Regions from separate parts of the Salinarimonas sp. genome, predicted to be linked through region 2. Evidence: predicted binding sites of a transcription regulator. Region 2 holds the regulator's gene; each other region holds the start of a gene.
What was found. The regulator HrcA, encoded in region 2, represses chaperone genes, less so after heat shock. The targets are predictions, from matches to a motif close to GTTAGCACTCNCNNNNNGNGAGTGCTAAC.
Positions count from the first base shown of each region.

Region 1: the regulator HrcA is predicted to act here: its motif matches at 1,557-1,585, upstream of groES (co-chaperone GroES).
Region 3: the regulator HrcA is predicted to act here: its motif matches at 1,762-1,790, upstream of groES (co-chaperone GroES).

Region 1 covers NZ_CP157794.1:2,269,917-2,273,995, reverse strand. The annotation lists gene ABL310_RS10505 (hypothetical protein) at 1-405, opposite strand, end outside; gene ABL310_RS10500 (DMT family transporter) at 555-1,499, shown strand; gene groES (co-chaperone GroES) at 1,657-1,947, shown strand; gene groL (chaperonin GroEL) at 2,050-3,702, shown strand; gene ABL310_RS10485 (autotransporter domain-containing protein) at 4,056-4,079, shown strand, end outside.
Region 2 covers NZ_CP157794.1:1,492,331-1,496,409, forward strand. The annotation lists gene ABL310_RS06925 (outer membrane beta-barrel protein) at 1-127, shown strand, start outside; gene ABL310_RS06930 (hypothetical protein) at 162-494, opposite strand; gene ABL310_RS06935 (hypothetical protein) at 491-1,045, opposite strand; gene hrcA (heat-inducible transcriptional repressor HrcA) at 1,099-2,211, opposite strand; gene rph (ribonuclease PH) at 2,368-3,081, shown strand; gene rdgB (RdgB/HAM1 family non-canonical purine NTP pyrophosphatase) at 3,093-3,734, shown strand; gene ABL310_RS06955 (molybdopterin-synthase adenylyltransferase MoeB) at 3,737-4,079, shown strand, end outside.
Region 3 covers NZ_CP157794.1:2,816,511-2,820,589, forward strand. The annotation lists gene ABL310_RS13065 (DUF2182 domain-containing protein) at 1-580, shown strand, start outside; gene ABL310_RS13070 (exopolysaccharide biosynthesis protein) at 608-1,228, opposite strand; gene ABL310_RS13075 (usg protein) at 1,304-1,573, opposite strand; gene groES (co-chaperone GroES) at 1,928-2,242, shown strand; gene groL (chaperonin GroEL) at 2,285-3,910, shown strand; gene ABL310_RS13090 (DMT family transporter) at 4,034-4,079, opposite strand, start outside.

The sequences.
Region 1 (4,079 bases), 780 kb from region 2:
GTCCGACGGCGGGCATTCGGCCAGGCGCCGGCTGTTGAGCATGACGAGGAACCCGCTCGGGCCCCCGTCGAGCGCCTGCGCCTTCCAGGCGCGCCGCGCCGCCTGGATGCGGGCGCGCAGGTGCTCGTCGCCCGCGGCGATGTCGACGTCGTCCAGCCAGCAGACCGCGAGGCCGATTCCGCGCAGGCCCCTGGACGCCATCCGTCCGAACAGGCAGGGCTGATGGCGCGCCGCCCAGGCGAGGAAGGCCGCGCAGCGCTCCTCGTGCGACCGCGCGGGGTCGAGGATCGTCTCGTGCGCCGCATCGATGTCGGGGCCGAACGCAGGTGGACCCGCCGCCGGCTCCAGCGCCCGGAGCCGTTCCTCGAGCGAGGGCCGTCTCGGGATGTTTTCATGCAGAAGCATGTTCCAGCAATCTCCGGGTTGATCGACCCGAGATTGCGTCGAGGCGACGCATCCGTCAAGTGCATCCGGCACGCTACGCATTTCTAAGATTGCTAAACGAACGGCGATGCCTTAGAGGCGGTGGATCGAGATCGCGAGAGGCCACACGCATGCAGCCCGGAACGCGGGAGCCCGATGTCCCGGCGCAGGCCGCGTCGCAGCACGGCGATCGGCGGCGGCAGCGCGCCGTGGCGGTCATGGCGATGATCGGCTCGGCGGCGTGCTGGGGCTCGGCCACGGTGATGTCCCGCGACCTTCTCTACGACATCCCGCCGGTGACGCTGCTCGTCCTGCAGCTCTCCGCCAGCGTCGCCTTCCTGGTCCTGCTCGCGGGCCCGCGGGCGCTGCGACGCCATCGCACCCGCGCCTTCGCGCGCGCCTCGTCGATCGGGCTGCTCGAGCCCGGAGCCACCTATGCGATCGGGCTCGTCGGGCTCGCGCTGACGACCGCGGGCAGCGCCTCGGTGATCGGCGCGTCGGAGCCCGTGCTGATACCGCTCGTCGCCTTCCTGCTGTTCGGCCATCGGCCGACGCGGCGTCTCGTCGTGTGCATCGCCGTCGCGACCGCCGGGCTGCTCCTCGTCTCCAGCGCCTCGACGAGCCTGCCTGGGGCGAGCCCGCTCGGCGACGTGCTGATCGTCGTCGCCACGATGACGGCGGCGACCTACGTCGTCCTGTCGGCCCGGATCGCCGCGGACTTTCCGCCCGCGACCCTCGCGTCCGGGCAGCAGGCCGTCGGGCTCGCCTTCGCGCTGGCGATCTTCGCCGCGGTGGTCGCCACGGGAGCGGACGCGAGCGGCTTCGAGGTACTCACGCCCGGGCTGCTGGCCTATGCGGCGGCGTCCGGCGTCGTTCAGTACGCGCTCGCCTTCTGGCTCTACCTGATCGGCCTCAGCCGGGTGTCGGCAGGCGCGGCCGGGTTGTGGCTGACGCTGATCCCGGTCTTCGGGCTGCTCGGGGCCTATCTCGTCCTCGGCGAAGTGCCGACGACGCCCATGCTGCTCGGGGCGACGATGATCCTGGCCGCGGTGACGCTGGGGCGCAACGAGGCGTGACGCCGGAGCGCGCCATCCTTGACACGCCGGCCGCGTCCATCTATCTCGCAGGCACGCTTTGGCACTCTCTCGCATCGAGTGCCAACAGCCCTGAGCAACCCGGACGGCGGGCGTGTTCTAGCCGAGCGCGCCCCGCCTGCATAGAGGACGCCACCCCATGAACTTCCGTCCCCTGCACGACCGCGTCGTCGTCCGCCGTATCGAGGCGGAGGAGAAGACGAAGGGCGGGATCATCATCCCGGACACCGCCAAGGAGAAGCCCCAGGAGGGCGAGGTCGTCGCCGTCGGGCCCGGCGCCCGCGACGAGACCGGTAAGGTCCAGCCGCTCGACGTCAAGGCCGGCGACCGTGTCCTGTTCGGCAAGTGGTCGGGCACCGAGGTGCGCATCGACGGCCAGGATCTCCTCATCATGAAGGAGAGCGACATCATGGGCGTCGTCTCCGCGTAAGCGGGCGGGTCCCATCGTCGACCTCATCCGAGCAAACCCGCCCCCGTCGCGCGCCGGCTCCGCGCCGGTCCCGGGGGCCACGAGACCCGAAGGAACGAACACATGGCTGCCAAGGACGTGAAATTCTCGTCCGACGCCCGCGAGCGCATGCTCCGCGGCGTCGACATCCTCGCCGACGCGGTGAAGGTGACGCTCGGCCCGAAGGGCCGCAACGTCGTCATCGAGAAGTCGTTCGGCGCGCCCCGCATCACCAAGGACGGCGTCACCGTCGCCAAGGAGATCGAGCTCTCGGACAAGTTCGAGAACATGGGCGCCCAGATGGTCCGCGAGGTCGCCTCCAAGACCAACGACCTCGCCGGCGACGGCACCACCACCGCCACCGTGCTCGCCCAGTCGATCGTGAAGGAGGGCGCCAAGGCGGTCGCCGCCGGCATGAACCCGATGGACCTCAAGCGCGGCGTCGACATGGCGACCGCGGCCGCCGTCGCGGACATCCAGTCCCGCGCCCGCAAGGTCGAGGCCTCCTCGGAGGTCGCGCAGGTCGGCACCATCTCCGCCAACGGCGACCAGCTCATCGGCGAGATGATCGCCAACGCGATGCAGAAGGTCGGCAACGAGGGCGTCATCACGGTCGAGGAGGCGAAGACCGCCGAGACCGAGGTCGACATCGTCGAGGGCATGCAGTTCGACCGCGGCTATCTCTCCCCGTACTTCATCACGAACGCGGAGAAGATGATCGCCGAGCTCGACGATCCCTACATCCTCATCCACGAGAAGAAGCTCTCCTCGCTTCAGGCGATGCTGCCGATCCTCGAGGCGGTCGTGCAGTCGGGCAAGCCGCTGCTGATCGTCGCCGAGGACATCGAGGGCGAGGCGCTCGCCACCCTCGTCGTCAACAAGCTGCGCGGCGGCCTCAAGGTCGCGGCCGTCAAGGCTCCGGGCTTCGGCGATCGCCGCAAGGCCATGCTCGAGGACATCGCCATCCTCACCGGCGGCACCGCCGTCTCCGAGGACCTCGGCATCAAGCTCGAGAACGTGACGCTCGACATGCTCGGCCGCGCCAAGCGCGTGCGCATCGAGAAGGAGAACACCACGATCATCGACGGCGCCGGCTCGAAGGACGACATCGAGGCCCGCGTCCAGCAGATCAAGGCGCAGATCGAGGAGACCACCTCGGACTACGACCGTGAGAAGCTGCAGGAGCGTCTCGCCAAGCTCGCGGGCGGCGTGGCCGTCATCCGCGTCGGCGGCGCCACCGAGGTCGAGGTCAAGGAGAAGAAGGACCGCGTCGACGACGCCCTCAACGCCACCCGCGCGGCGGTCGAGGAAGGCATCGTCCCCGGCGGCGGCACCGCTCTGCTGCGCGCCAAGAAGGCGGTCGCGAAGCTCGAGTCCGACAACCCGGACATCCGCGCCGGCATCAAGATCGTGCTGCGCGCGCTCGAGCAGCCGCTGCGTCAGATCGCCGAGAACTCGGGCGTCGAGGGCTCGATCGTGGTCGGCAAGATCAACGAGAACTCCTCGGAGACCTTCGGCTTCAACGCCCAGACCGAGGAATACGTCGACATGATCCAGGCCGGCATCGTCGATCCGGCCAAGGTCGTGCGCACGGCGCTCCAGGACGCCGCCTCGGTGGCGGGCCTGCTGATCACCACCGAGGCCATGGTCGCCGAGGCTCCGAAGAAGGAGTCGGCCGGCGGCGGCGGCGGCGGCGGCATGCCCGACATGGGCGGCATGGGCGGCATGGGCTTCTGAGGCCCGCCGCTCGCGCCAGACGCGAGACGCGAATCGGAGGCCCCCGGGGAGACCCGGGGGCCTCTTTCGTTTCTCCGCTAGCGGCACCCCGTCGAAGGCCGGTGCGGTCGCCGCCGACGTCGAACCGCCGTGCGCCCCTGCCGAGTATTGCCGACCGCTCTGTTGCCTCGAAGCCACGTTGCGAGGAAAGCTGCCGGGAAGCCCTGGATGGTGCTTCGTGATGACGTAGGGTATCGCGAGAAGTCTGTCGTCGCGAGGATGGTGGACGCTGCGGGTGATCGATGGTTTTTCGGCTGCGACAAGAACGGCAAGACGGCAGGCGAGGAATTACGCTGGTCGCTAGCGCCGTACTCATGTCGGTCACCGCGCCCGCATAC
Region 2 (4,079 bases):
CGAATGGCGGCTCGACCGCGGCCTCGCGGTCACCGCGCGCTATTCTCACGAGCGACTGGAGTCGACGCGCCCGGGGGGCGATCACGTGGCGGACGTGGCGCTGGTGGGGGTGCGGCTGACGCGGTGAGGGGCGCCGGCTGCGGACGCGACTTTTTCGTGGTCTACCCGGGTCGGCGCATCGGCGTGCCGTCGAGCATGTCCCGGATCTGCCGTCCGGCGAAGCCATGCAGGCCGGGCGTCTCGAGCACGTCGCTCGCGAGACGGGTCACGTGCGCAGGGGTGGCGGCCCTGGAGTAGAGCGACACGGCGCTGACGCCGATGACGCTGAGGGTGCGCGTCTTGCTCGGCTCGACGGCGCGAAACGCGTCCTCCTCGTGCCGACCGGCTCGTGCGAACGCCGCGCGCGCTCCCTCGAAACCTCCAGCGCGATGGGCGGCTTCCGCCTCCTCGGCCGCGGCTTCGGCCAGCCTGTGATGCTCGATCCAGCTCGTCATGTGACCGTTCCCAGAAGAACGAGAAGCTCCCGAAATCCGACGACCGACGCGATCGCGGCGCTGTCGCTTTTTCCGCGCGTCAGCTGCATTCTCTTCTGCTTCAGGCGGTGACGGAGGGTCGACGCACCGCCCTTGTCGACGCCTGAAACCTCCAGCCGCAGAGCGGTCTCGAAATCCGCCGTGGAGCACATCTCCTTGGGTGTCAGGAAGAAGTCCGCCCCGCTACCGGTCCACGCGCGCCCGATCGCGACAAGGCCGCGTTCCACTTCGATAGTCGCGAGCGACACCGCATAGGCACCGTCGCATGTTGCATCGATCTCGTTGCCGTTTGCAACTTTCGCCCGGCCGTTCGGCTCCACCCAGGCGATCTGCCGCCCCCCGATAGTCCCCTCGTCATCGATCCGAAGCAGAGCCGGGGAGGCGTGGTGCCGATCGAGGCATACACTCGCCGCCTCGTAGAGCGCTCGCGCCCTCGTCGCCGTCAATCCCGGATGCCGTTCGTCGAGGTTCTCGATGAGGATCCAGGTTTCCGATCGCGCCCGCATGTCCACGCCCCTTCACGTCGGGCCGATCATAGCGAGCATTATCGTCGTCTGGCAGCGGTCTACCGCCCCCCGCCCTCCAGCATGCGCGTGAGCACCTTCGACGTGTAGTCCACCATCGGCACGATGCGGGCGTAGTTGAGCCGCGTCGGGCCGATGACGCCCAGCACGCCGACGATCTTCTGGGCGCCGTCGCGGAAGGGCGCGGCGACGAGGGACGAGCCCGAGAGCGAGAACAGCTTGTTCTCCGAGCCGATGAAGATGCGCACGCCCTCGCCGGCCTCGGCGCGGCCGAGGAGGTCGATCACGTCGGTCTGGGTCTCGAGGTCCTCGAAGAGCAGGCGGATGCGCTCGAGATCCTCCAGCGCCTGCAGGTCGGAGAGCAGGTTCGCCTGGCCGCGCACGATCAGCTGGCGCTGCTCGGCGCCCTCGGAGGGCAGGGCCACCCCGGCCTCGATCAGGCGAGCGGTGAGCGCGTCGAGCTCGCGCTCCATCGATTGGCGCAGCGCGGTGGTCTCCTCGCGCACCTCGGCGAGCGTCTTGCCGCGGATGCGCGCGTTGAGGAAGTTCGCCGCCTCCTGCAGCGCGGAGGAGGGCAGGCCCGGCGGCAGGTCGAGGAGCCGGTTCTCCACCGAGCCGTCCTCGGAGACCAGCACGACGAGGGCGCGGGCCGGGTCGAGCCGCACGAACTCGATGTGCTTGAGCCGCGGGTCCTGCTTCGAGGTGACGACGACGCCCGCCCCGCGGGAGAGGCCCGACAGCATGGCGGAGGCTTCCGCGAGCGCCGTCTCGAAGTCGCGCCCCTGCGCGGCGGCGCGCATCTGCGCCTCGATGTTGCCGCGCTCCTCCAGCGAGAGGTCGCCGATCTCGAGCATGGCGTCGACGAAGAAGCGCAGGCCCGTCTCGGTGGGCAGGCGCCCGGCCGAGGTGTGCGGCGCGAAGATCAGCCCCGCCTGCTCCAGGTCGGCCATGACGTTGCGCACGGAGGCCGGCGAGAGCGGCGCATGCAGCAGCTTCGAGATGTTGCGCGAGCCCACCGGCTCGCCGGTGGCGAGATAGCTCTCGACGATCTGGCGGAAGATCTCGCGCGATCGCTCGTTCAGGTCCGCGAGCGCGCGGGCCTGGCCGGACGGATCGTGCCTGAAGGCGTCGTGGCGGAACGGGCTCTCGCTCATGCTCGGGTTCGCGTCTGGGGATGGCGCATGCGCTATATGTGACCGCCCGTCCACGGCGGCGCAAGGCTCGGCTCGCGCACGCCTCGGTCCGCCTTCGAGCCTTGCCGACGGCCCGCGCGGGGTCTACACCCGCAATCCCGAGAGAAGGAGAGACCGATGCGGCCCTCGAAGCGCGCCCCCGACGAGATGCGCCCCGTCACCCTCGAGCGCGGCGTCGTGCGTTACGCCGAGGGCTCGTGCCTCGTCACCTTCGGCGAGACCAAGGTGCTCTGCGCCGCCTCGCTGGAGGAGCGCGCGCCCGGCTGGCTGCGCGGCACCGGCAAGGGCTGGGTCACGGCGGAATACGCCATGCTGCCCCGCGCCACCCACGAGCGCACCCGCCGCGAGGTGAATTCCGGCAAGCCGTCGGGCCGCACCCAGGAGATCCAGCGCCTGATCGGCCGCTCGCTGCGCGCCGTCGTCGATCTCCACGCCATCGGCGAGCGGCAGATCGTGATCGACTGCGACGTCATCCAGGCCGACGGCGGCACCCGCACGGCCTCGATCACCGGCGCCTGGGTGGCGCTGCACGAGTGCTTCCAGTGGATGATGAAGCGCTCCATCATCTCGGTGAACCCGCTGCGCGACCACGTCGCCGCGGTGTCCTGCGGCATCCACCAGGGCAAGCCCGTGATCGATCTCGACTATGCCGAGGATTCCGCCGCCGAGACCGACGCGAACTTCGTCATTACCGGCACGGGCGGCATCGTCGAGGTGCAGGGCACCGCCGAGGGCAAGCCGTTCTCGGAGGACGAGTTCATCGGGCTCCTGCGCCTCGCCCAGTCCGGGGTACGGTCGCTCGTCGATCTGCAGAAGCAGGCCATCGCCTGAGGGAGCGCCCCATGCAGCACCGCCGGCTCGAAGGCCCCGTGATCATCGCCACCCACAATGCCGGCAAGCTGCGCGAGATGCGCGAGCTGCTCGCCCCCTTCGGCGTGGAGGCGACCTCCGCGGGCGAGCGCGGCCTGCCCGTGCCCGACGAGACGGGCACGATGTTCTCCGAGAACGCCGCGCTCAAGGCGCATGCCGCGGCCGAGGCGACGGGGCTTCCCGCCATCGCCGACGATTCGGGCATCTGCGTGCTCGCGCTCGACGGCGCGCCGGGCCTGTTCTCGGCGGACTGGTCGGTGGACCGCGATTTCGGCCCCGCCATGGAACGGGTGAAGCGCGAGCTCGACATGCGCGAGGCGACCGACACGACGGCGTGGTTCGTCTCGGCGCTGGTCGTCGCGTGGCCGGACGGGCACGAGGAGCTGTTCGAGGGCCGCTGCCCCGGCGCGATCGTCTGGCCGCCGCGCGGGACGGCGGGCTTCGGGTACGACCCGATCTTCCTTCCCGACGGCGAGACGCGCACCTTCGGCGAGATGACGGCGCAGGAGAAGCACGGCATCGACTGGAGCGACGCGGCGAGCGGCCTCTCGCATCGCGCCCGCGCCTTCCGCAAGCTCGCCGCCGCCATCCTCGGACCGCGCCGAGAGGGCTGACCATGGCGCTCGCCGACGACGAGATCGCCCGCTACGCCCGCCATCTCGTTCTCCAGGACGTCGGCGGGCCGGGACAGGCGAGGCTGAAGGCGGCCCGGGTGCTGGTGATCGGCGCCGGCGGCCTCGGCGCCCCGCTGATCCAGTACCTCGCCGCCGCCGGCGTCGGCGCGATCGGGATCGTCGACGACGACGCCGTCGATCTCGGCAACCTGCAGCGCCAGGTGATCCACGGCACGCCGGACATCGGCCGCCCGAAGGTCGAGAGCGCCGCGGACGCGGTGGCGCGGCTCAACCCGCATGTCGCGGTCGAGCCGCACCGCACGCGGCTCACCGTGGAGAACGCCC
Region 3 (4,079 bases), 1.3 Mb from region 2:
CGCGAGCGCGCTCCTCGTCGGCTACGCCGAGAAGGCTGAGGACGCGCGCGCCGCCGGGCTGCGGGCCGTGTCGCCGCTGGTGCTCGGCGCGGGCTATCTCGTGGTGTGGATCGGGCTCTCCGTCGTGGTGGCGGTGGCGCAGACGGCGGTCTCGGCGGGCTTCGCCGCGGTCGAGCTCCCCGACCGGCTCCTCGGCGTGCTCGGCGGGGCGGCGCTCGGGGCGGCGGGGCTCTACCAGTTCACCGCGTTCAAGCTCTCCTGCCTCGTCGCGGTCGGCGCGCCGTTCAGGCCGCAGGCCTCCGGCTGGCTGGCGAGCCGTCGCGCGGTCTTCCGGCTCGGCCTCGCGCAGGGCGCGCGCTGCGTCGGCTGCTGCTGGGCGATGATGGCGGTGCTGGTCGTGCTCGGCGCCATGAACCTCGTCTGGATGGCGGTCTTCTCGGCGATCATGGCGGCGGAGAAGACGATCGCGACCGAGCGCGCGGCGAAGATCGTCGGCGCGGGGCTCATCGCCGCCGGCTTCGCGCTCTCGCTCGACGCCGTGGGCGGGCTCGAGGCGGTCGGACGCTATCTCGCGGGGTGAGGAGCGCGCGAGCGTCTGCACGCGATGTCACCCCGGCAGCCATGCGAGCCACGCGGCCGGCACCCACGCCTCCAGAGCCGTGACGAGGCCGAGCCCGAGCCCCGCGATCAGCCCCACCGCGAGCAGCCCCACCACGATCCCCGCGCCCACCCAGGCGCCGTCGCGCTCGATCATGCCGAACCCCATCAGCACGATGGCGATGGCGGGGGGCGTGTTGCCGATGAAGGGGATCGGCAGCGCCATGATGGCGGCGAGCACCAGGATCAGCAGCCCGAGCGGGCGCCGCGCACGCAGCCGCGTCATGCCGATGGCGCGCGGCCTGGCGAAGCGCTCGATCCGCCGCAGCTTCGGGGCGGTCCAGGCGACGACCCGCTGCAGGAAGGCGGTCTGGACGGGTCGCCGCGCGAGCCGCTGCGGCAGCCAGAGCGAGCGGCGCAGGATCAGGAACTGGAAGGCGACGAGGACGATCAGGATCGCCGCCACGGTCGAGAAGCCCGGCGGCGTCGGGATCAGCATCGGCGCGGCGAAGAGAATCAGCAGCACGCCGAAGGCCCGCGCCCGCAGGCGGCGGACGATCTCGCCGAGGGTGATCGTGGGGTCCGGCTCGTCCGCCACGAGCCGTTCGAGAATCTGGGAGGTGCGCTGCACGTGCGAGCCGGGTCCGAGTGGGGGCGCCCCGCATATAGAGGCTCCCCCCGGCCCGCGCCATGGGCGCGGCGATCCTCAGTGCAGCGTCAGCATCCCGTCGACCGCCTTGAACTCCGCCGGCTTGATCAGCCGCTCGTGCGAGACCCTGACGGAATGCAGCGGCCCCTCGAGCTCGCGCTCCCAGAAATCGAGGAAGCCCTTCAGCTCGGGAAAGTCCGGCGCGAGGTCGTAATCCTGCCAGACGTAGGTCTGCAGGATGCCCGGGTGGTCCGGCAGGCGGTAGAGGATATGAGCCGTCGTCAGGCCGTAGCCCTCGAGCTGCTTCACGAACGCGGTCGACGCCATCGGGCTCCTCCGTGCGTGCGGCGATAGACGCCGGCCGCGCGGAGCGTCACGTCCCGACGCGATATCCGGCTGGCGACCATGATGCCACAGAAGCGGCGACGCTCAAGCCTCGGAATGCACTTTCCTGCATGAAATCAAGGCGTTAGCAGCATGTCTGAAAGAGTGCTGCCACGCTTCCGCGGCCGGATGCTAGCACTCCGACCGATCGAGTGCCAAAAATATACGCTCCCCCTCTTGAAGCGCGGCCATGGCCGGATTACCTCGGCGTCCGGACGGGGCGCGGCGCGACATCCGCGCGCACCCGTCCGGTGAGGATCATGACGATCTCGCATCACAAACGGAGACTGAGAAGCCATGAAGTTCCGTCCCCTGCACGACCGGGTGGTCGTTCGCCGCATCGAGGCCGATCAGAAGACCGCCGGCGGCATCATCATCCCCGACACCGCCAAGGAGAAGCCCCAGCAGGGCGAGGTGGTCGCGGTGGGTCCCGGCGCCCGCAACGAGAAGGGCGAGGTGGTCGCGCTCGAGGTGAAGGCCGGCGACCGCGTGCTCTTCGGCAAGTGGTCGGGCACCGAGGTGCGCATCGACGGCGAGGACCTCCTGATCATGAAGGAAAGCGACATCATGGGCGTGCTCGACGCGTCCGAGGCGGCGAAGAAGGCCGCCTGATCCCCCCGATATCAACGTCATGTCTCTTTCGGAGTGACGAAAATGGCTGCCAAGGACGTCAAGTTTTCCGCCGACGCGCGCGACAAGATGCTGCGCGGCGTCGACATTCTCGCCGACGCGGTGAAGGTGACGCTCGGCCCGAAGGGCCGCAACGTCGTCATCGAGAAGTCGTTCGGCGCGCCCCGCATCACCAAGGACGGCGTCACCGTCGCCAAGGAGATCGAGCTCGCCGACAAGTTCGAGAACATGGGCGCGCAGATGGTCCGCGAGGTCGCGTCCAAGACCAACGACCTCGCCGGCGACGGCACCACGACGGCGACGGTCCTCGCCCAGGCGATCGTCAAGGAGGGCGCCAAGGCGGTGGCCGCGGGCATGAACCCGATGGACCTCAAGCGCGGCGTCGACATGGCCGTGGAGGCCATCATCGCCGACCTCAAGGCCAACGCCCGCAAGGTCACCAACAACGACGAGATCGCCCAGGTCGGCACCATCTCGGCGAACGGCGATTCCGAGATCGGCCGCTTCCTCGCCGAGGCCATGGCCAAGGTCGGCAACGAGGGCGTGATCACGGTCGAGGAGGCCAAGAGCCTCGAGACCGAGCTCGACATCGTCGAGGGCATGCAGTTCGACCGCGGCTACCTCTCGCCGTACTTCGTGACCAACGCCGAGAAGATGCGCGTCGAGCTCGAGGACGCCTACGTCCTCATCCACGAGAAGAAGCTCTCGAACCTCCAGGAGCTGCTGCCCGTGCTCGAGGCGGTGGTGCAGTCGGGCAAGCCGCTCGTCATCATCGCCGAGGACGTCGAGGGCGAGGCGCTGGCCACCCTCGTCGTCAACAAGCTGCGCGGCGGCCTCAAGATCGCGGCCGTGAAGGCGCCGGGCTTCGGCGATCGCCGCAAGGCCATGCTCCAGGACATCGCGATCCTCACCGGCGGCACGGCGATCAGCGAGGATCTCGGCATCAAGCTCGAGACCGTCACGCTGAACATGCTCGGCCGCGCCAAGAAGGTGGTGATCGAGAAGGAGAACACCACGATCGTCGACGGCGCCGGCTCCAAGGCCGACATCGAGGCGCGCGTGGCGCAGATCAAGGCGCAGATCGAGGAGACCACCTCGGACTACGACCGCGAGAAGCTGCAGGAGCGCCTCGCCAAGCTCGCCGGCGGCGTCGCGGTGATCCGCGTCGGCGGCGCGACCGAGGTCGAGGTGAAGGAGCGCAAGGATCGCGTCGACGACGCGATGCACGCCACCAAGGCCGCGGTCGAGGAGGGCGTGCTGCCGGGCGGCGGCGTCGCGCTGCTGCGCGCCGTGAAGGCGCTGGCGGACCTGAAGCCCGCCAACGACGACCAGAAGACCGGCATCGAGATCGTGCGCCGCGCGATCCAGGCGCCGGCCCGCCAGATCGCGCTGAACGCGGGCGAGGACGGCTCGGTCATCGTCGGCAAGGTGCTGGAGAACGCCGACTATTCCTTCGGCTTCAACGCCCAGACCAGCGCCTACGGCGACATGTTCGCCTTCGGCGTGATCGACCCGGTGAAGGTGGTGCGCACCGCCCTGCAGGACGCGGCGTCCGTCGCCGGCCTCCTCGTCACCACCGAGGCGATGATCGCCGAGAAGCCCAAGAAGGCGTCCCCCGCCCCCGCCGGCGCGCCCGACATGGACTTCTGATCCGCCGGCCGCACGCTCGGCCTGCGGCGCGCCCCCTCCTCCGGGAGGGGGCGTTTTCGTTCGGTGCGGTCCTCCGGGCCGCTTCGCGGCCCACCTCCCCTCGGGGAGATGGCGGCGCGCGCCTCATCCCGGCCGCTGCGAGGACGTCTCCAGCTCCTTGCGGCGCTGG